Regions from separate parts of the Rahnella sp. JUb53 genome, predicted to be linked through region 2. Evidence: predicted binding sites of a transcription regulator. Region 2 holds the regulator's gene; each other region holds the start of a gene.

What was found. Region 2 encodes ArgR, which controls arginine synthesis, uptake and breakdown. Its sites were predicted from a motif close to ANTGAATAAAAATACANT; they were not measured.
Positions count from the first base shown of each region.
Region 1: argA (amino-acid N-acetyltransferase) is a predicted target of ArgR. The motif match lies at 4,239-4,256, and genes of this name have one in related genera.
Region 3: argF (ornithine carbamoyltransferase) is a predicted target of ArgR. The motif match lies at 3,897-3,914, and genes of this name have one in related genera.

Region 1 is NZ_SLYT01000015.1:29,791-36,949, forward strand. It holds gene ptrA (pitrilysin) at 1-2,796, shown strand, start outside; gene argA (amino-acid N-acetyltransferase) at 2,880-4,205, opposite strand; gene amiC (N-acetylmuramoyl-L-alanine amidase AmiC) at 4,434-5,684, shown strand; tRNA gene EC840_RS23695 (tRNA-Met) at 5,799-5,875, opposite strand; tRNA gene EC840_RS23700 (tRNA-Met) at 5,949-6,025, opposite strand; tRNA gene EC840_RS23705 (tRNA-Met) at 6,088-6,164, opposite strand; gene mltA (murein transglycosylase A) at 6,385-7,159, shown strand, end outside.
Region 2 is NZ_SLYT01000005.1:83,754-90,912, reverse strand. It holds gene ispB (octaprenyl diphosphate synthase) at 1-627, shown strand, start outside; gene EC840_RS13500 (DNA-binding protein) at 677-1,036, opposite strand; gene EC840_RS13495 (helix-turn-helix transcriptional regulator) at 1,726-1,998, shown strand; gene mdh (malate dehydrogenase) at 2,086-3,024, opposite strand; gene argR (transcriptional regulator ArgR) at 3,492-3,962, shown strand; gene yhcN (peroxide/acid stress response protein YhcN) at 4,403-4,666, shown strand; gene yhcN (peroxide/acid stress response protein YhcN) at 4,867-5,130, shown strand; gene mpl (UDP-N-acetylmuramate:L-alanyl-gamma-D-glutamyl-meso-diaminopimelate ligase) at 5,447-6,832, opposite strand; gene fbp (class 1 fructose-bisphosphatase) at 7,000-7,159, shown strand, end outside.
Region 3 is NZ_SLYT01000007.1:218,933-226,091, reverse strand. It holds gene EC840_RS17580 (MurR/RpiR family transcriptional regulator) at 1-62, shown strand, start outside; gene EC840_RS17575 (PTS transporter subunit EIIC) at 210-1,742, shown strand; gene EC840_RS17570 (6-phospho-beta-glucosidase) at 1,807-3,240, shown strand; gene rraB (ribonuclease E inhibitor RraB) at 3,358-3,777, opposite strand; gene argF (ornithine carbamoyltransferase) at 3,946-4,953, shown strand; gene EC840_RS17555 (sugar phosphorylase) at 5,129-6,931, shown strand; gene EC840_RS17550 (YhcH/YjgK/YiaL family protein) at 6,912-7,159, opposite strand, start outside.

The sequences.
Region 1 (7,159 bases), on a different contig from region 2:
TATCCACAAGCTATCAATAAAAGTCAGAACGACCCGCGTCAGTATCAGGCCATCAAACTGGCGAATGATATGACCGTTTTGCTGGTATCTGATCCTCAAGCCCCCAAGTCTCTCGCTGCACTGGCTATTCCTGTCGGATCACTGGAAGATCCCGGTTCCCAATTAGGCCTGGCTCACTATACCGAACACATGTTGCTGATGGGTTCTAAGAAATATCCTCAGCCTGAAAGCCTTTCTGAATTCCTTAAGAAACACGGCGGTAGTCATAACGGCAGCACGGCTTCTTACCGCACGGCCTTTTATCTGGAAGTAGAAAATGACGCTCTGCCGGAGGCCGTTGATCGCCTTTCCGATGCCATTGGCGAGCCTTTACTGGATCCCGCTAATGGCGACCGCGAGCGTAACGCTGTCAACGCTGAGCTGACGATGGCACGCTCCCGAGACGGAATGCGCATGGCGCAGGTTCGCGCAGAGACATTGAACCCTGAGCATCCGGCAGCCCGTTTCGCCGGGGGGAATCTGGATACCCTGAAAGACAAACCCGGCAGCAAGCTGCATGATGAACTGACGGCTTTTTATCACCGCTATTATTCCGCTAACCTGATGGTCGGCGTGATTTACAGTAATAAGTCTTTGCCGGAACTGGCAGAACTGGCCTCAACGACCTTTGGTCAGATAGCCAATCATCACGCGGTGGTTCCGCCAATCACGGTGCCCACGTTAACCGCTGAACAGAAAGGGGAGTTCATCCATTTTGTTCCCGCACAACCCCGCAAAGAATTACGCATTGAATTTGCCATCGATAACAACAGCGCAGATTTTCGCAGTAAAACTGACACCTATATCAGCTATCTGATTGGCAACCGCAGCCCGAATACACTCTCTGACTGGTTACAGAAACAGGGTTATGCTGACGGGATAAGCGCCGGTGCTGATCCGATGGTGAACCGTAATATGGGCGTCTTCAATATCTCGGTTTCCCTGACGGATAAGGGGCTCGCACAGCGTGACACCGTGATTGCCGCTGTATTCAGTTATCTCAATGAGATGCGCGCCAGGGGTATTGAGAAGCCCTATTTTGATGAAATTGCGCACGTGATGGCGCTCGATTTCCGGTATCCGGCATTAACGCGGGATATGGATTACGTCGAATGGCTGGTGGATACCATGCTGCGCGTACCGGTTGAGCACGTTCTCGATTCGCCTTATCTGACAGATCAATACGACCCCAAGGCCATTGGATCCCGTCTGGATGAAATGACGCCGCAAAATGCGCGCTATTGGATAATCAGCCCAAATGAGCCGCACAATAAAATGGCTTACTTCGTGAATGCGCCTTATCAGGTCGATAAAGTACCGCCTCAGACCTATGAGCAATGGAAAACCATCGGGCAAACTATCGCGTTATCACTGCCGGCACTGAATCCCTATATCCCTGAGTCACTCGCGCTGGTGACCAAAGACTCTAAAGCGACAAAACCTGAACTGCTGGTGGACGAAAAAGGTTTACGGGTGTTTTACATGCCCAGCAGATACTTTGCTGACGAGCCAAAAGCCAATGTGACAGTCTCTTTCCGCAACGATCAGGCGCTCAGCACGGCTAAAAATCAGGTGCTGTACGGTCTTACGGATTATCTGACCGGCGTAGCGTTCGATCAACTGAGCTATCAGGCCTCCATCGGTGGGATTACTTTCGGCACATCGCCGGACAATGGCCTGCAATTTACAGCCACAGGTTTTACCGAGTGCCTGCCTGATTTGCTGGCAGCGCTGGTAGACAATTATCCTGACTTCAAACCGACACAGGAACAGCTGGATCAGGCGAAATCCTGGTATCTCGAACGACTGGCTTCAGCAGATAAAGGAAAAGCGTTTGAACTTGCGCTGCAACCTGTTCAGCTGCTTTCCCGCGTGCCTTATACCGAGCGCAGCGAACGAGAAAAACTGGTTTCCGCCATCACCCTTGAAGATGTGAACGCTTACCGTGAACAACTGGTACATCATGCCGCCGTAGAAGTGATGGTTGTCGGTAATATGACTGCCGCTCAGGTTAAAGCCATGTCGCAACAGATCATGCAAAAGCTTGGCGCACACGGAGACAAATGGTGGCGTGGCGAGCAGGCGCAGGTGACTGAGCCGGTTAAAGCCAATATTCAGCGTGTCGGGACCAGTTCGGACTCCGCGCTGGCTGCCGTTTATGTGCCAACAGGCTACGATGAAGTCCAGAGTATGGGATACAGCGCACTGCTCGGGCAGATTATTCAGCCCTGGTTCTACAGCCAGCTGCGTACTCAGGAGCAACTGGGATACGCTGTCTTTGCTTTCCCAATTCCTGTCGGAAAACAGTGGGGGATTGGTTTCCTGCTGCAAAGTAACAGCAAACAACCTGACTATCTGTATCAGCGCTATCTGGCATTTTATCCACAAGCCGAAAAACGCCTGCGTGAAATGAAAGATGCTGAGTTCCTGCAGTACAAGCAGGGGCTGGTCAACGAAATGCAGCAGAATCCGCAAACACTTGATGAAGAAGCCGATCGGTTCGGTAATGATTTCAGTCGCGGAAATGCGCAATTTGATACCAGAGCGAATGTCATCCGCGTGATTGCCGGTCTGACACAAACCCAGCTGGCGGATTACTTCCAGAAAGCGGTGATTAAGCAAGAAGGGCTGGCGATGTTGTCTCAGGTTTCTGGCAATGACAGCAAAATACCGCAATATGCCACACCGGCAGGTTTTAAAACCTGGCCAGATACGTCGACATTGCAGAAAACGCTGGAACCCAAATCTGCTGAATAATTTTGCAGGAACCAGCAGAAAACTAAAAAAGGACGCTTTTGCGTCCTTTTTGTTTTTTATAAGTCACCGTTCAGTACGGAGAGTTACAGCTCAGATATCAGGATTTTTGAACGACGCTGATAGTTGTACATTTCCTGTTTCTGGATCGGCAATACATCTACCTCTGCCGGTTTAAAACCGCGTTCCTGGAACCAGTGAATGCTGCGCGTCGTCAGGACAAATAAACGGTTTAGTCCCATCATTTTTGCCTGGCTGGCAACACGCTGCAGCAGCATCTCACCTCGTGAAGAACTGCGGTAATCCGGATGAACGGCAACGCAGGCCATTTCGCCAATGCCTTCGTCATGGAACGGATAGAGCGCGGCGCAGGCGATGGTCAGATTATCCCGTTCGATAATCGTGAATTTATCGATTTCCATTTCCAGCTGTTCGCGGGAACGACGCACCAGAATGCCCTGTTGCTCCAGAGGGCGGATCAGTTCAAGGATACCGCCGATGTCGTTAATGGTGGCGCGGCGAACCTGTTCAGCGCTCTCCATGACGATTTGCGTACCGATGCCATCGCGGGAGAACAATTCCTGAACCAGCGCACCATCTTCCTGATAACTGATCAGGTGGCTGCGACGAACGCCGCTGCGGCAGGCTTTCACCGCACCACGCAGGAAGCGCACTGTGCCGGAAAGATAATCGCCACTGGATTCCATCTGATCAATCCGTTCCTGCGCGTCATTCGGGAACAATTCGGAAATGATATTACCTTCCTCATTAATGACCCCCTGTGAAGAACAGAAGCCGATCATTTTCTCGGCTTTAAGCTTAATCGCCAGCTGCGTTGCCACTTCTTCTGATGTCAGGTTGAAGCTTTCACCCGTAACGGAAACCGCAACCGGACCTAGCAATACAATGGCATTGCTGTCGAGCTGACGATGAATGGCTTCTTCATCAATACGGCGGATACGGCCGCTGTGGCAGTAATCGATACCGTCATCCACTCCCAGCGGCTGCGCGATAATAAAGTTGCCGCTGACCACGTTGATGTGAGCGCCCTGCAGTGGCGTATTATTCAGGCTCATTGAAAGCCGGGCGGTGATATCAAGCTGTAAAAGGCCGGCTGCCTGCTTAACCAGTTCCAGTGAACGGGCGTCAGTGACGCGGATATTTTTATGGTAAATCGGTTCGTAATTGTGCTCAGAAAGGTTCGCATCAATCTGCGGACGGGCACCATAAACGACCACCAGACGAATACCCAGACTGTGTAACAGGCCGATATCATTGACAATATTACTGAAGTTCTCATGTTCAATGGCTTCACCACCGAGCATGACAACGAATGTTTTGCCACGGTGAGCATTGATATAGGGAACTGAGTGGCGAAATCCCTGAACCAGTTCAGTACTACGTTCCTTCACGGCAAAACCTCGTTTGAATTTTTATTCGTAATTTTTGTATTTTTATTCTTTTGGGGCCGTGTGGCAAGTAAGAAATCTCTGTTTTTGAATTAACACTGATTACAAACAGGCAACAAATTGATAAATCGAATAAATGTTAGGGAATGACATGCGGGATTCGATTCGCTAGAATTCGCAAACTGATTTTTTTATCACCTGTTTTTTACTTTTAGATACTTTTGAGACTGCATGACTGACGATAATCACAATCCCGGACGACGACGCCTTCTTCAAACCGTAGCTGCCTCCTGGATGCTTAGTGTCAGTAAAGTAGGTTTTGCCGCCAGCTCACAGGTTATCGCGGTACGCATCTGGCCTTCCTCGACGTATACCCGCATTACTCTTGAATCCAGCACTCCCTTAAAATATAAGCAGTTTCTGCTTAATGATCCGCCGCGAGTGGTCATTGATATTGAGGGCGTCCACCTGAACAGCGTGCTTAAAGGTCTGGGCGAGAAAGTTCAGCAAAGTGATCCCTATATCCGCCAGGCGCGGGTGGGGCAGTTCGATACCAAAACGGTCCGTATGGTGCTGGAACTCAAGCGGGCCATCAGTCCGCATGTCTTTACGCTTAAACCAGTGGCGGAGTTTCATAACCGTCTGGTTGTCGACCTTTATCCGCAAGAAGGGGAAGTCAGTGTTCAGGACGATCCTCTGCTGGCATTACTGGAAGACTATAACCGCGGGGATGTCGCAAGAACGCTGCCGCCGGAAACCAAGAAAGACGGTAAGGCTGGGCGCAGTCGGCCGCTGGTGATCATGCTCGATCCCGGACATGGCGGCGAAGATCCGGGTGCTATCGGCAAATATAAAACGCGTGAGAAAGACGTGGTGTTGCAGATTGGACGCCGGTTACAGAAGCTCATTACGCGCGAGCCGAATATGAAAGCGTATATGACCCGCAATGAAGACGTATTTATTCCGCTGAAAGTCCGCGTGGCAAAGGCGCGAAAGCTGCGGGCAGATCTGTTTATCTCAATTCATGCGGATGCGTTTACCAGCCGGGCTGCCAAAGGATCGTCGGTGTTTGCGTTATCAACGAAAGGCGCAACCAGTTCAGCGGCACGTTTTCTGGCACAAACGCAGAATGAATCCGACCTGATAGGCGGCGTCAGCAAAAGCGGTGACCGCTATCTCGATCATACGATGTTTGATCTGGTTCAGACTGCGACCATCAGTGATAGCCTGAAATTCGGTAAAGAAGTGCTGACGCGGATGGGTAAGATTAATCATCTGCACAAAAACAAAGTCGATCAGGCTGGATTCGCTGTGCTGAAAGCGCCGGATATTCCTTCGATTCTGGTCGAGACGGCGTTTATCAGTAATATCAATGAAGAGAAAAAACTTCGGACTGCGCATTTTCAGCAGCAGGTGGCGGAGTCCATTCTGGCCGGGATCAAAGCGTACTTTGTTCAGGGCGGGATGTCGGCGAGAGGATGATTCTGTTGTGAGGCGGGAAGTGCGTTCCCGCTGTTTACCGGAATTCAGATACAAAAAAACACCCGTTAAGGTGCCTGATGTTTTACTGCTTAATAATACTGATTTTTAAGTAGTTGGTTGCGGGGGCCGGATTTGAACCGACGACCTTCGGGTTATGAGCCCGACGAGCTACCAGGCTGCTCCACCCCGCGTCCGTCACTACTTGGTACTGCTTTACTTCATCACATTATCCGAACTGAGCATCTTCATACTTCAGTCTCGAATTGGTTGCGGGGGCCGGATTTGAACCGACGACCTTCGGGTTATGAGCCCGACGAGCTACCAGGCTGCTCCACCCCGCGTCCGTATACTGCTTTACTTCATCGTACAATTCAACTGAGCATTTCATACATCGAAATCGAATTGGTTGCGGGGGCCGGATTTGAACCGACGACCTTCGGGTTATGAGCCCGACGAGCTACCAGGCTGCTCCACCCCGCGTCCGATGGAGGCGAACTATACTCCCCATGAGATTTCGTGCAACCCTTTTTTGAATTTATTCAAATAAAGCACTTAGTTGCTGGCTTTTTATCCACAAAATGACCGTTTGAGGCGCAATTTGAGTCAGTACACTTTTTTCGACTGTGACAATTCCTTTCTGACAGGCCGTTTGTTATCGTTTCGCCAGTCATTTCCCTGAATGTAAGAGAGCGCGGCAATAATGAAAGGACGTTGGAGTAAATATCTGCTGGGTGGTCTGGTGATAGCGGTACTGGCGGGATGTTCCTCGCGACCAACCGACCGTGGTCAGCAGTATAAAGATGGTCGCCTGGATAATGCGCTTGAATACGTGAATGAGCCGAATGCGACGGGCAAACCGGTTAATGCGCTGGATTACTCCAATCAGGTTGCCGCAGTTCAGATTGCCTCTTCTTCTTTATACGGTCGTAACAACACGACATTTCAGGCTGTCGAACAATGGTTACGGTCCGGCGCGGATACCCGCAATCTGAGCCAGTACGGCATCAGCGCTTATCAGATGGAAGGTGCTGACAATTTCGGTAACGTTCAGCTGACCGGCTATTACACGCCAGTGGTGCAGGCGCGTTATACGCGTCAGGGTGAATTCCAGTATCCGCTGTACCGTATGCCGCCAAAACGCGGTCGTCTGCCTGACCGTGCCTCGATTTATTCCGGAGCCCTGAGCGATAATTACGTCGTCGCCTGGACCAATTCCCTGATGGATAACTTCATGATGGAAGTGCAGGGCAGCGGGTATGTCGATTACGGCGATGGTCGCCCGTTCATGTTCTTTGGTTATGCCGGCAAGAATGGCCATGCTTACCGCAGTATCGGCAAAGTGCTGATCGACCGTGGTGAAGTAGCGCGCGAAAACATGTCGATGCAGGCTATCCGTCAGTGGGCCGATACACACAGCGCGGCAGAAGTTCGTGAACTGCTGGAGCAAAACCCGTCATTCGTGTTCTTCAAGCCTG
Region 2 (7,159 bases):
TACACCCGGGCATTTCAAATGATGACTGATCTGGAATCGCTCCCTGTTCTTGCGCTGATGGCAAAAGCCGTGAATGTGATTGCAGAAGGTGAAGTTCAGCAATTGATCAACTGCAATGATCCCGACATCACTGAAGAAAGCTATATGCAGGTTATCTACAGCAAAACTGCGCGCCTGTTTGAAGCGGCATCTCAATCCTCTGCCATGCTGGCTGGCGGGAATGATGAGCAGATTAAAGCGTTGCAGGATTACGGCCGTTATCTCGGTACTGCATTCCAGCTGATTGACGATTTGCTCGATTATGATGCTGACGGTGAAACACTGGGCAAAAACACCGGTGATGATCTCGATGAAGGGAAACCGACGTTGCCGCTTCTGCATGCCATGAAGCACGGCAATGCGGAACAATCGGCCATGATTCGAAAAGCTATCGAAGAAGGCAACGGACGTCATTTACTGGAACCTGTTCTTGCCGCGATGCATCAATGGGGCTCACTGACGTATACCCGTCAGCGTGCTGAAGAAGAAGCCGATAAAGCCATTCAGGCACTGCAGGTTCTTCCTGAGTCTGAATATCGGGCCGCGCTCGAAGGTCTGGCTCATATGTCTGTAAAACGCGATTTCTGAACATACTCCGTCGTACCCGCCAGCAGGCAGGTACGACGGTCTTGTGCGATTAAGCCTCTCCCGGTTTGCGCAACCTGTTAAGCATTTCCGCCACACCTTCCCGCACGATAAAAGAAATCATCGTTTCGCGTTCCGGCTCCCTGAGTTGTTTATAACTTTCTATCCAAATCGCCAGAGGGTCCTGATGAGATGTATACACATATTCCGCAGAGTGTTCGTTCATGGCGAGACTCGCCACCGCACTGCCCGGTAAACTGTCGATGTGATATTCCACCGCCCGCCCCTGTACGCCTCGCCTGCGACGCTTTACCCAGCCTAATCTGCGGGCCATTCCATGCACACCCTGTGTGGATGTGGGAAGGCCTTCTTTTCCGGTCAATTCCTTTGCAGCAAACCACTCTTTTTTCATAACATTCCTTGTATTTCTTATATAAGAATAAGAAAGGTCGTTGTTATACATTCATGACAGGCAATTAATCATGATGTCCTTCCTGGCTGGTGAGCGTTTTTTTTAAAGATGGTATTAACACGTGTCATTTAGGAATACAGGTATTTAAAGAAAAGAAGATATTCAATTTTTCAGAATGCGTCTACTGCTGCTTTAAAAAGTTTCCATGAATTATATTCATCAAGAGTTGTGCAACCCTATAAAAAGGACTTTTTCAGAAAGTTATGAAAGCAATCTCTTTCAGAAACGCAACCACCATCACAAACCCCATGAATAACATAAGGTTAAAGAAAAAATCATTTATAGCCTGATACTAACCCTCCGTCATCAATCACTTTCTTCCTAAAAAATTTATTCACACATTACTAATATCGATGTAATTGCTAAAAATAACAACATTCCAATAACGCTTCCTAATAAAATGTATTCAACAAATTCACTAAAAATCGAGACAAATCACAAAAAGCAAATTTAAATTACTTGTTTGTTTTAATGATAATAAGAATGTATTTTCGGAATAAGAGAATAACTTATTATTCGGAAACATTGATGAGACTAAATAAAATTACAACAAGCACTCGAGGAATGTATATTTTTGGCAATAGCCTCTTATAGCTTCTTATAATCTGTTTAACCCATAAGGAAAGATCATGACGGCAAATAATAAAGACTGGCACCAGGCGGATATCATTGCAGCGCTTCGTAAAAAAGGAACAACTCTGGCTGCGGTTTCGCGTTCTGCAGGGCTGAGTTCTTCCACGCTTTCAAACGCGTTATCAAGACCGTGGCCAAAGGGGGAATTGCTGATTGCCAGTGCGCTGGGCATTCATCCGTCGCTCATCTGGCCCAGCCGTTACTTTGATGCGAATACATTAAAGATCATTGAACGTCGTTGCCGGCCAACTCCTGATACGCGCGTATAAAATCAAATATTCAGAAAAAACCGCCAGATTTCTCTGGCGGCTCTTTGACTCAATGGCCTGCTTGTTGACGCCTTAATCAATGAGGACTTACTTATTAATGAACTGCTCGCCTAATTCGATATCTTTACGCAGGATATCTAACATTGAGTCCAGGGATTGTTGTTCAAAATGGCTGAGCTCACCGATGCTGATAAGCTCAGATACCCCTTCTTTACCCAGAAGAACAGGCTGCGCGAAGAAACGGGCATGTTCGCCTTTCCCTTCAACATAAGCACATTCAACCACATTGCTTTCACCTTGTAAGGCCCGGACCAGAGAAAGCCCGAAGCGTGCAGCAGCCTGTCCCATGGAAAGCGTGGCAGAACCCCCCCCCGCTTTAGCTTCTACAACTTCCGTACCGGCATTCTGAATACGCTTCGTCAGCGCTTCAACTTCGCTGTCACTGAACGTGATTTCAGAAAGCTGAGATAATAAAGGAAGGATAGTCACCCCTGAGTGCCCGCCAATGACCGGCACTTCAATGTCTTCTGGCTGCTTACCTTTGAGTTCAGCAACGAAAGTGTTAGAGCGAATAGCATCGAGCGTTGTCACACCAAACAGTTTGTTTTTGTCGTATACACCGGCGTTTTTCAACACTTCAGCCGCAATCGCAACGGTCGTGTTAACAGGGTTGGTGATGATACCGATGCAGGCTTTCGGGCATGTACTGGCCACTTGCTGGATTAGATTGCGAACAATGCCCGCGTTCACGTTGAACAAATCAGACCGATCCATACCGGGTTTACGGGCGACACCGGCAGAGATCAGGACGATGTCCGCGCCAACCAGAGCTGGCTTCGCATCTTCACCGCAAAAACCTTTGATTTTAACTGCTGTGGGGATATGACTGAGATCGACAGCGACACCCGGAGTAACCGGAGCGATATCATATAATGAGAGTTCGGAACCGGAAGGTAGCTGGGTCTTGAGCAGAAGCGCGAGGGCTTGACCGATACCACCCGCAGCACCGAGAACTGCAACTTTCATCCTATACTCCTTTTTTATCATTAACTTATAAGTGTCGTGGAATTATTTTAGTGTGACCTTAATCACTTACGCTGTTAAAAACAATTGCTCACCTGCAGAGAAACTGAGGTTGGTCGTTTAGAAAGTAAAAAAAACCCTTTGCAACGACCTTTTCCGGTCTTTTATGACTTTTTATCGGAAAGCGACATTATTAAAAGTAGCAGCACAAAACACACCAGGTTAATAAATGGTTAAATTCGCTCCAATGTTGAGAGCTGAATCGTGATCATCAGATAAAGGAGGGATTGAAGGTGTGGTCTCAACGTAATGCACATTTTTGGCATATCCATTACCTCTCCTTTTTCCCCATAACGCCTGTGTTCCTTGCCGGATGCATAATTCGGGATCTGCATCTCTTCGCACAGTTGCATAAAAATGCAATTATCTGCATAATCAACACAACTATGATACAGAGACCAGGGTGCAAAATGCGTAATCCTGCTAAACAGGAAGATTTAATCAAAGCCTTCAAAGCATTGTTGAAGGAAGAGAAATTCAGTTCTCAGGGCGAAATTGTTGCCGCACTTCAGGATGACGGTTTCGAAAATATCAATCAGTCAAAAGTCTCACGGATGCTGACCAAGTTTGGTGCTGTCAGAACCCGTAATGCGAAGATGGAAATGGTGTACTGCCTGCCTGCTGAGATTGGGGTGCCAACCACCACCAGCCCGCTGAAAAATCTGGTATTGGATATAGACCATAATGACGCGGTTGTCGTGATCCGCACCAGTCCGGGCGCGGCACAACTGATCGCCCGCTTGCTCGACTCACTGGGTAAATCAGAAGGGATCCTCGGCACGATTGCCGGCGATGATACCATCTTCACGACACCGGCCCGCGGCTTTAGCGTTAAGCAACTCCATGACGCGATACTCAGTCTGTTCGAGCAGGAACTGTAAATCCGCCTCATTTTGAACCTGCTGTAGCACCTTTTCTGTGCCAGAGGTCAGAAGAACACGCTTTCTGGCCTCCTCTTAGCTACCTCCTTTCTAAATCACTGTTCCCTTTCAAGAGCATCCCGCAGTCATTCCTGTTAAATCCCTTAACAAGCACCACAACCACGTCACAGAAAGATTTCAACGATGTGATTCACTGCAAAAATAAGCACAAATAGCCACATTCACCCAATTTATTGATTTTACGAAAAATTAACACAAAAAGTCTAATTTTCACGCGTTTTTTATTCTTTTTAGTTATTAAAAATACACATAGGATGCACATAGACACCTAAATAACTATTAGCAAACTATTAATATTTACAGTTATTAGATGTATACTCATTTCCGTGGTGTGAAGCACCGGATATTGAAAACATAATAAAATCGACGAGGTCAAAATCATGAAAGTTAAAACTACAATCGCAACATTAAGCATTCTATCTGCCCTGTCATTTGGCGTTTTTGCAGCACAACCTGTAACACAGGAACAAGCGTCAAATCTGCAATCAACTGGCATGATCAGCGTGAGCGGTGTTGCCGGCGCACCTTCTGATATCCGTCAGGCATTGTCAGACAAAGCCGATGCCAAAGGCGCTAAAGCATTCCGTGTTATCGAAGTTCGTGAAGAAGGTAACTACCACGCGACCGCTGAAATTTACCAATAAGTTCGGGTAAACGTAGCGAAGGGGCCTGAATGAATCGGGCCCGCGCAATGCGCATCTAGACGGATTTGTCACTGCATCATCTGCGTTCCCGTAGGCTTTACGCACTCCTGAACCCGATATCACAGTTCTGATGAATCCAGACATCAATCGACGTTGATCTCGAAATAATCTAACAACGTCAGTGAATTCAGGAAATTATCATGAAAATCATTACTACTATTGCCGCCCTAAGCCTGTTATCTGCTGTTTCTTTCGGTGCATCCGCCGCTCAGCTGGTGACTAATCAGCAAGCAGAAAATTTACAGCCTATGGGCACAATCAGCGTCAGCGGCGTCGATGGTGTTCCGACCGATATCCGCCAGCAACTGTCTGATAAAGCCGACAGCAAAGGCGCTAAATCTTTCCGCGTGATAGAAGCCCATAACGACGGCGCTTATCATGCAACCGCAGAAATCTATCAGTAAGATCCCTGAGTAAGTCCCTGATACAAAGCCACTGTTTGAGTATTTTGAATTAGCGTTACCGGGTTTCAACAGCCACTGTTCGAAGAAATACAGCGAAAATACACTGCGCTGTTGAGGCTGGAAGGAGAGCTGACACTGCCACTGCCTTGCTCTCCGGCTAACGATACCCTCGTCGTCCTGTCCGACGACACCCTTTGGCCCTCAATTTTTGAGGGCTTTTTTTTTGTCAAAATTTTTGCCTCAAAGAGTCCTGTCCGTCGGTAAAAGGCAAAAAAAAGCACAGCCGGAGCTGTGCCTGGTTCCATCAATTTACGTTTTACAGCTCTTGCACAGCCTGCGCCTTGGTTGCCAGTGCCGCCAGCAGTTTGCCGTGAATGCCGCCGAAGCCGCCGTTGCTCATCACCAGAATATGGTCGCCCGGCTGGGAAGCCTTGATCACCATATCAACCAGCGAATCGACATCTGCGCTCCAGTGCGCTGGCTGAATACAATGTTCAGCCACTTCAGCCACCTGCCATGGAATATGCTGCGGTTGTAACAGGAAGACTTCGTCAGCACGACCCAGGGACGGTGCCAGTTCATTCTTACTCATCCCCATTTTCATGGTATTAGAGCGAGGTTCGAGAACCGCAAGAATGCGCGCAGTCCCGCCAACTTTGCTGCGCAACGCAGAAAGCGTGGCCAAAATGGCTGTCGGATGGTGAGCGAAATCGTCGTACACGCTGACACCGTTTTCCACACCGCGAAGCTCCAGACGGCGGCGGGCATTGATAAATTCTCCCAGCGCTTTGCAGGCATCTTCCGGCTTAACGCCAACATGACGGGCAGCGGCGATCGCCATCAGTCCGTTATGCATGTTGTGTTCGCCGACCAGATTCCAGTTAACCTGACCGACCACTTCGCCGTGCAGATAGACTTCAAAAGTGCTGGCGTCTGGCGTCAGTTTTTTCGCATCCCATGCACAATTTTCAGCTTCACCGGCAAATTCCTGCTCACTCCAGCATCCCATCGCCATGACCTGTTTCAGTGGTGTGTCGTGCTCTGGCAAAATAATTTTGCCTTTGCCCGGCACCAGACGCACCAGATGGTGGAACTGTTTCTGAATGGCCTTGAGATCGTCGAAAATATCAGCGTGGTCGAACTCGAGGTTATTGAGCACCAGTGTACGCGGACTGTAATGAACGAACTTGGATCGTTTATCAAAGAACGCGCAGTCGTATTCGTCGGCTTCCAGCACCATAAACGGACTGTTGCCAAGACGCGCAGAGACCTCAAAATTGCCCGGCACGCCGCCAATGACATAACCCGGCTCATAGCCGCAGGCCTCGAGGATCCACGTGACCATTCCCGCCGTCGTCGTTTTGCCGTGCGTACCCGCCACCGCAATAACCCAGCGTCCCGGAAGGACGTGGTCATGCAACCATTGTGGCCCTGAAACATAAGGGATCCCCTGCTCCAGTACGGCCTCGACGCAAGGATTACCGCGCGTCATCGCGTTGCCGATAATCACCAGGTCAGGGTGCGGATTGAGCTGTGCAGGATCGTAGCCCTGGATCAGGTTGATCCCCTGATTTTCCAGAAGCGTACTCATCGGTGGATAAACGTTGTCGTCCGAACCGGTGACCTGATGCCCCTGAGCACGAGCCAGCATCGCCAGCCCGCCCATAAACGTGCCGCAAATCCCAAGAATATGAATGCGCATATATTTTCCATTGATGCCTTTAAGTCAGCCGCTATTCTACCGCTCAGATTCCTCCAGAAGAAATGGATTTGCCTATGATTCGTCCATATATTTGGGCTAAACTGCCTTCGCTCTTGTGAAATTTTTATTAACGTACCGTTATCTATCCTCGATTCAGGGAAAGTGTCATGAAAACGTTAGGCGAATTTATTGTTGAAAAGCAGCAGGATTTTCCACATGCAACCGGTGAACTGACAGCGTTGCTTTCAGCGATAAAACTCGGCGCCAAAATCATTCACCGCGACATCAACAAAGCGGGTCTGGTTGATATTCTGGGCACCAGTGGTG
Region 3 (7,159 bases), on a different contig from region 2:
TTTATATTATTGAAACCATCGGAAAGAAATTACCTTTAATAAAACGTGACTCAGCGCAATGAAAAAACAGGGTGTTTTTAAGATGTAACAAATCACCCGAATTGTTTTTTGTTATATCGTGACAATACCCTTTCTTTTGCTACACTCCTGCCAACGAGTAAAAAAACAAAAAAGCTCACCTCTGTATACCCGCAGGAGAATAATAAATAATGGCTATTGATTACGCTCAGACAGCTCAGGATATTGTTAAATATATTGGCGGCGATAATAATGTGATTAGCATCACACATTGCGCCACCCGCTTACGCTTTGTTCTGAAAGATAATAACGCCGTCGATAAAGAAGAATTAAAACGCGTGAAAGGCGTGATTACAGTTATCGAGGCCGGCGGCCAGATGCAGGTAGTGATCGGCAACCACGTGAGCGACGCGTATAAACAGGTTCTGAAACTGATTGAGATTGACGAAAACGCACCGGTTTCCGCGCCCAATGTGGGCATCGTCAGCCGCGTAATGGATGTTATCTCCAGCATCTTTACACCGTTTCTTTATCAGCTTGCGGCGTGCGGTATTTTGCAGGGAATTATCTCCTTCCTCGCTGCCGTCGGCATTATGGACGCGAACAGCGGCACCTACCGTATTCTCAACTTTGTGTCCTGGACAGCGTTTACCTTCCTGCCGGTGATGATTGCGTTTACCGCAGCCAAAAAATTCAACGTCAATCCGTTTACCGCAGTGATTACGGCCTGCGCGCTGATCAGCCCTGATTACATGAATATGGTGACGGCGTTTAAAATTACGTCGATCAACTCCGCCGATCCGGCCATGCAACAGCTGATGCGTGAAGCAGTCAGCAATCCTGATATGGCGAATATCCTGCAGAATGTAGTCGGTATTCCGGTTTCCGCACCGACGCTCGATTTCCTCGGCATTCCGGTGAAATACCTGAGCTATACCGCGTCTGTTATCCCGATCATTCTGATGGTCTGGGCAATGTCGTATATCGAGCACTTCTTTAATAAAGTGCTGCCGGTGGTGATCCGCAATCTGTTCACACCGATGTTCTGTATCGCGATTATGGTACCGATGACGCTGCTGGTGTTTGGCCCGGTCGGAAACCTGATTGGTGGCGCGATTGGCGGCGTTTATAACACCCTTTATCACCTCAGCCCGACCATTGCCGGTTTCGTGGTAGGTGCATTCTGGCAGCCGCTGGTAACGCTCGGCGTTCACTGGGGTATTACGCCGGTCACCGTCGGCAACTACGCTACGCTGGGTTATGACACCTTTACCGGTCTGCAGGCTTCCGCGGTCTTCGCGATGACCGGCAGTATGTTTGGCGTGTACCTGAAAACCCGCAGCCGCGAAATGAAAGGTATCTCGCTGTCCGCTGGCGTCACCGGCCTGTTTGGTATCACTGAACCTGCAATTTACGGTGTGGCGCTGCGCCTGAAAAAACCATTCCTGTGCAGCTGTGTCGCGGGCGGTATCGGCGGTGCGATCGCCGGTTCCTTTAACGCCGTGTCATGGAGCTACTGTCTGCCGGGTATCGCCGTACTGCCGGTGTTCTTCAAAGAAGGCCACATGCCGCAGTTCCTCGGTTTCCTGCTGTCGATTACCGTCGCCTTTGTGCTCGGTGCGCTGTTTACCTGGCTGGTCGGATTTAAAGATGAACCCGACGTTGCCGCGACCAAAAAAGTACAGGCAGAAACCCGACGTGCCACTCAGGCAGAAATGAATTAAATCTGACATTACGATCTACAGGGCAGAAGCAATCTGCCCTCAATAAGTATCCAGGGAGAATCAAATGAGTCATCAGTTACCGAAAGATTTCTTATGGGGCGGCGCAGTCGCAGCACATCAGGTGGAAGGCGGCTGGAACAAAGGCGGCAAAGGCATCAGCATCTGTGACGTCCTTTCCGGCGGCGCGCACGGCGTTGACCGTGTAATGACCGACGGCGTGCTTGACGGCTACAGCTATCCGAATCACGAAGCTGTCGATTTTTACTCGCATTACAAAGAAGACATCGCTCTGTTCGCAGAAATGGGCTTCAAATGTTTCCGTACCTCGATTGCCTGGACGCGCATCTTCCCGAATGGTGACGAATTACAGCCAAATGAAGCCGGTCTGCAATTCTATGACGACATGTTTGATGAACTGCTCAAACACAATATCGAGCCGGTGATCACCCTTTCCCACTTCGAAATGCCGTGGCATCTGGTGAAGGAATACGGTGGCTGGAAAAACCGCCAGGTAGTGGATTTCTTTGTACGTTTCAGCCAGGTGGTAATGGAACGCTACAAAGGCAAAGTGAAATACTGGATGACCTTCAACGAGATCAATAACCAGCGTAACTGGAAATATCCGTTGTTCGGTTATTGCTGCTCCGGTGTGGTATTTACCGGGGAGGAAAATCCGGAAGAAACGATGTATCAGGTGCTGCATCATCAGTTCGTTGCCAGCGCCAAAGTGGTCAGGCTCGGTCATGAAATCAACCCTGATTTCCAGATTGGCTGCATGATCGCCATGGTGCCGCTGTATCCGTTCTCCTGCCATCCGGACGATGTGATGTATTCCGTTGAGGCGATGCACGAACGCTTCCTGTTCAGCGATGTCCATATGCGCGGTTATTACCCGGCGTATGCCCTGAAAGAGTGGGAACGCCGTGGCTTCAACATCAAAATGGAAGACGGCGATTTGCAGGCGCTGCGCGACGGCTGTGCGGATTACATCGGCCTGAGCTATTACATGAGCAACGCGATCTCAGCGCACAATCCAAGTGATGATAACGGTTTGTCAGGTTTTGCGGGCAGCGTGCCGAATCCGCACGTGAAAGCGTCTGACTGGGGCTGGCAGATTGATCCGGTCGGACTGCGTTACACCCTGAATATTTTGTACGAGCGTTATCAGAAGCCGCTGTTTATTGTCGAGAATGGCTTTGGTGCTATCGACAAAGCGGGTGATGACGGCGTTATTCACGACGATTACCGTATCGCTTATCTGAAAGCACATATCGAGCAGATGAAAAAAGCCGTGCTGGAAGATGGTGTGGATCTGATGGGTTATACGCCGTGGGGCTGCATCGACTGCGTGTCGTTTACCACCGGTCAGTACAGCAAACGCTATGGCTTTATCCACGTGGATAAAAATGACGATGGCACCGGCACCATGGCTCGCTCGAAAAAAGAGAGCTTCGGCTGGTATCAGAAAGTGATTGAGAGCAACGGGGAAGTGCTTTAATTAACTCCTCCCCCTGCGAAGGGGGAGGTCGGGAGGGGGTTTAGCTGACAACATCAAATGTAGAGTTATCATCAATACCCCACCCCAGCCCTCCCCTTCGCAGGGGAGGGAGCCAGATTAATGACGTTTCCCGTCATCATCTTCATCAACGAAATCTTCGCCTTCTTCACCTTCTTCGTCGTCATCGCCTTCGAAGTAAGTGCCCCAGCCGTCGTAGTTAACGCCGTTGGCTTCAGCCAGGTTCATCAGCTGTTCAACCTGAGCGTCGATCAGTTCCGCTTTCAGCGCGATTTCGCTGATCACGTCACAGCACATCACAAGAGAACCGTCTTCTACTTCCAGTTCTTCAGGGTCAGTCACTTCGTAACCCAGCTTGAAAGCTTCGACTGCTGCTTTCTCCAGAACTTCAAACTTTTCTGAAGATAAGTGGTGTTCGATAGTGTAAAGCGCGTCAGGATCACTGCCATCATCCAGCAGTTCTTCGATGATTAAGCGAGTCTCTTCACGTTGTTCTTCCAGCAATTCACGGTTTGCCATATCTCTGTCCTCAATCAATGTGACGTTTGTACGCTATTTTCACACACCGCAGGGCGCGTCTCCACTATTAAAGAGAAAGTTTTCTCGGCGGGGTTGTAATTGCATATTCATCCAGTTAAATTGAATTTTAATTCAATCCGAAATGCTTACGCGCTATGGAGCGACATCATGAGTTTGTTGAGTAAACGTCATTTTCTCAGGTTACTGGATTTTACCCCGTCAGAGATTTCGTCACTGCTGAAACTCTCCGCAGAATTAAAAGCCGCTAAAAAGAACGGCACCGAAAAAGCCAGTCTGCAAGGCAAAAACATCGCGCTCATCTTCGAAAAAGACTCAACCCGCACCCGATGCTCTTTCGAAGTTGCCGCTTATGATCAGGGGGCGAAAGTCACCTATCTCGGCCCTAGTGGCAGCCAGATCGGCCATAAAGAATCGATGAAAGATACCGCCCGCGTCCTCGGCCGCATGTACGACGGTATTCAGTATCGCGGTTTCGGTCAGGATAAAGTCGAAATTCTGGCGCAATACGCCGGTGTGCCGGTCTGGAATGGCTTAACCAACGAATTCCATCCGACCCAGTTGCTGGCTGATCTGCTGACCATGCAGGAGCATTTACCGGGCCAGCCGCTGCAAGGTATGCGTCTGGCGTATCTGGGCGACACCCGTAACAATATGGGCAATTCACTGCTGGAAGCCGCCGCGTTAAGCGGTCTGGATTTGCGTCTGGTCGCGCCTTCAGCCTGCTGGCCGGAAGCTGAACTGGTCGCCACCTGCACGCATCTGGCACAAGAAAATGGCGGCAATATCACCCTGACCGAAGATATTGCGGCTGGCGTGAAAGACGCTGATTTCCTGTATACCGACGTGTGGGTTTCCATGGGCGAGCCAAAAGAAGTCTGGAAAGAGCGTATTAATTTGCTGCGCGCTTATCAGGTCAACAGCGCGATGCTGGCGCTGACCGGCAATCCGCAGGTGAAATTCCTGCATTGTCTGCCTGCATTCCATGACGACCAGACCACGCTCGGCAAGCAAATGGCGGAAGAATACGGCCTGCAAGGCGGCATGGAAGTCACGGATGACGTCTTTGAGTCCAGCCACAGCGTGGTGTTTGATCAGGCGGAAAACCGTCTGCACACCATCAAAGCGGTGATGGTCGCTACGCTCAGCAACGCCTGATTTATCCCCGACGTGCAGTAAGGATGAACTTTCTGCACGTCGCAATATTTACAACGTTTTGCACTTTATCCCGCCCGTTCCCGTCAGAAGACCTCATTTTCAACTACCCTTTTTAAAGCGCTTTGGTTTTAACCTGTTCAATAGAAAAACAGAAACGCAGTAAGAAGGAACCGATATGAGCTCAGTTAATCTTGAGTATGTCCTGCGGCTGGAAAGCCTGTTAAGCAGGATTTACCCCAGGGAACACATCGCCGACCTGCTGAAAAAAATCCTGCATCTCGCCGACAAATGGAATTACGGCAAGCACCGCACCACCGATTGGGTGGATGGCACCAACATTTATCTGATTACTTATGGCGACAATATTCGTCACGGCGAACAACCGCCGCTGGCGACGCTGAATCACTTCGCCAATACCTATCTGCGCGAGATTATCAGCGACATCCATATTCTGCCGATGTATCCGTACAGCTCTGACGACGGCTTCAGCGTCATCGACTACCGGCGTATCGACGAACATCTCGGCGGATGGTCGGATATTCATCACCTTTCCGCTAATTTCAACCTGATGTTTGACTGCGTGATCAACCATATCTCCCGCTCAAGCGAATGGATGAAAGGCTATCTGCATGACGATCCTTATTACAAAGATTACTTTATTGCCTCGAATCCTGCGCTGGATTACAGCCGCGTTGTGCGCCCCCGCGCCTCGCCGCTGCTGACGCCGTTTATCAAAGCCGACGGCAATGAGTTATACCTGTGGACCACGTTCAGTGAAGATCAGGTGGATATCAATTTCAAAAATCCGCAGGTTTTGCTGGAAAGTATTGATGTGCTGTTGCAGTACGCCGCCAGTGGCGGGCAGTCGATCCGCCTCGATGCGATTGGGTATATCTGGAAGGAGGCCGGGACGCGCTGCATTCACATGCCGCAGGCGCATAACATCATCAAAGTCTGGCGGACCATCCTTGATGAAGTGATCCCCGGCACGCGGATCATCACCGAAACCAACGTGCCGCATCACGAAAATATCAGTTATTTCGGAGAAGGCGATGAGGCACACATGGTGTATCAGTTCCCGCTGCCGCCGCTCACGCTGCACGCCTTTCTACGCCAGGACACCACCACGCTCACCCAGTGGGCGCAAAGCCTGAATGCCGAAGCACGTTACCCTGACACCACCTATTTCAACTTTTTAGCCAGTCACGACGGCATCGGTTTGCGTCCGACAGAAACCTTCCTCAGCGATGAGGAACGCAAATACATGGCGCAGGAAACCCTGCGTAAAGAAGGCCGCGTCTCTTATAAAGACAACGGCGATGGCACGCATTCGCCTTATGAACTGAACATTAATTACCTCAGCGCGCTGACCGAACCGGATGACGATACCGGACTGAAAGCGCGCAAATTTCTCGCCGCACAGGCGCTGTTGCTGTCGTTTATCGGCGTACCGGCGATTTATATCCATAGCCTGCTGGGCAGCGAGAACGATCTTGACGGTATGCATCAGTCCGGGATCAACCGCCGTATCAACCGTAAAAAGCTGGAGCTGGTAAAAGTTGAGGCAGAACTGGAGAAAAAGGACAGTCTGAGCGCCCGCGTATTTTACGGTTTACAGGCACTGATTAAGCACCGCCGCGAACATCCGGCATTTTCGCCCCAGGCGGGGCAACGGGTGTTTGATCTGGGTAAATCGCTGTTTGCGATGGAACGTTATGATCCTAAAACTGAGGATCGGATCAGCTGCGTATTCAATATCAGCGATCATTCGCAGGTATTGAAACTGGCAGTGGAAGGGAAAGATCTGATTAGCGGGGAAGCGTTTAACGGCCAGATGCGACTCCAGCCGTGGCAGGTGGTGTGGATCAAACACAAACTTAAAGCCCCGGAACGCCTCGGCAGACTGCGCCGCTGGCGGATGAAGCTGATCAAACGCACGAAGCGCTACACGATAAGCATTAAGCGGACAATGCGCTGACGTTCATCTTAACCACCGCTTTACGCACATGGGCCGGTTCGCCCACCGCGCACAGCGGTTTATGCACTTCACCCGGATAGAACACCACAAAATCGCCGGTCTGCATGATCATGGTTTTTTCCTGCTCACCAGCGGCCAGAAACGCGATGTCTTTATCTTCCAGCCAGTCAGTATCCACATAACCTGCCGGTAAGTTACTGAATGTCATGCCTTCGGTGCCGTTCAGCA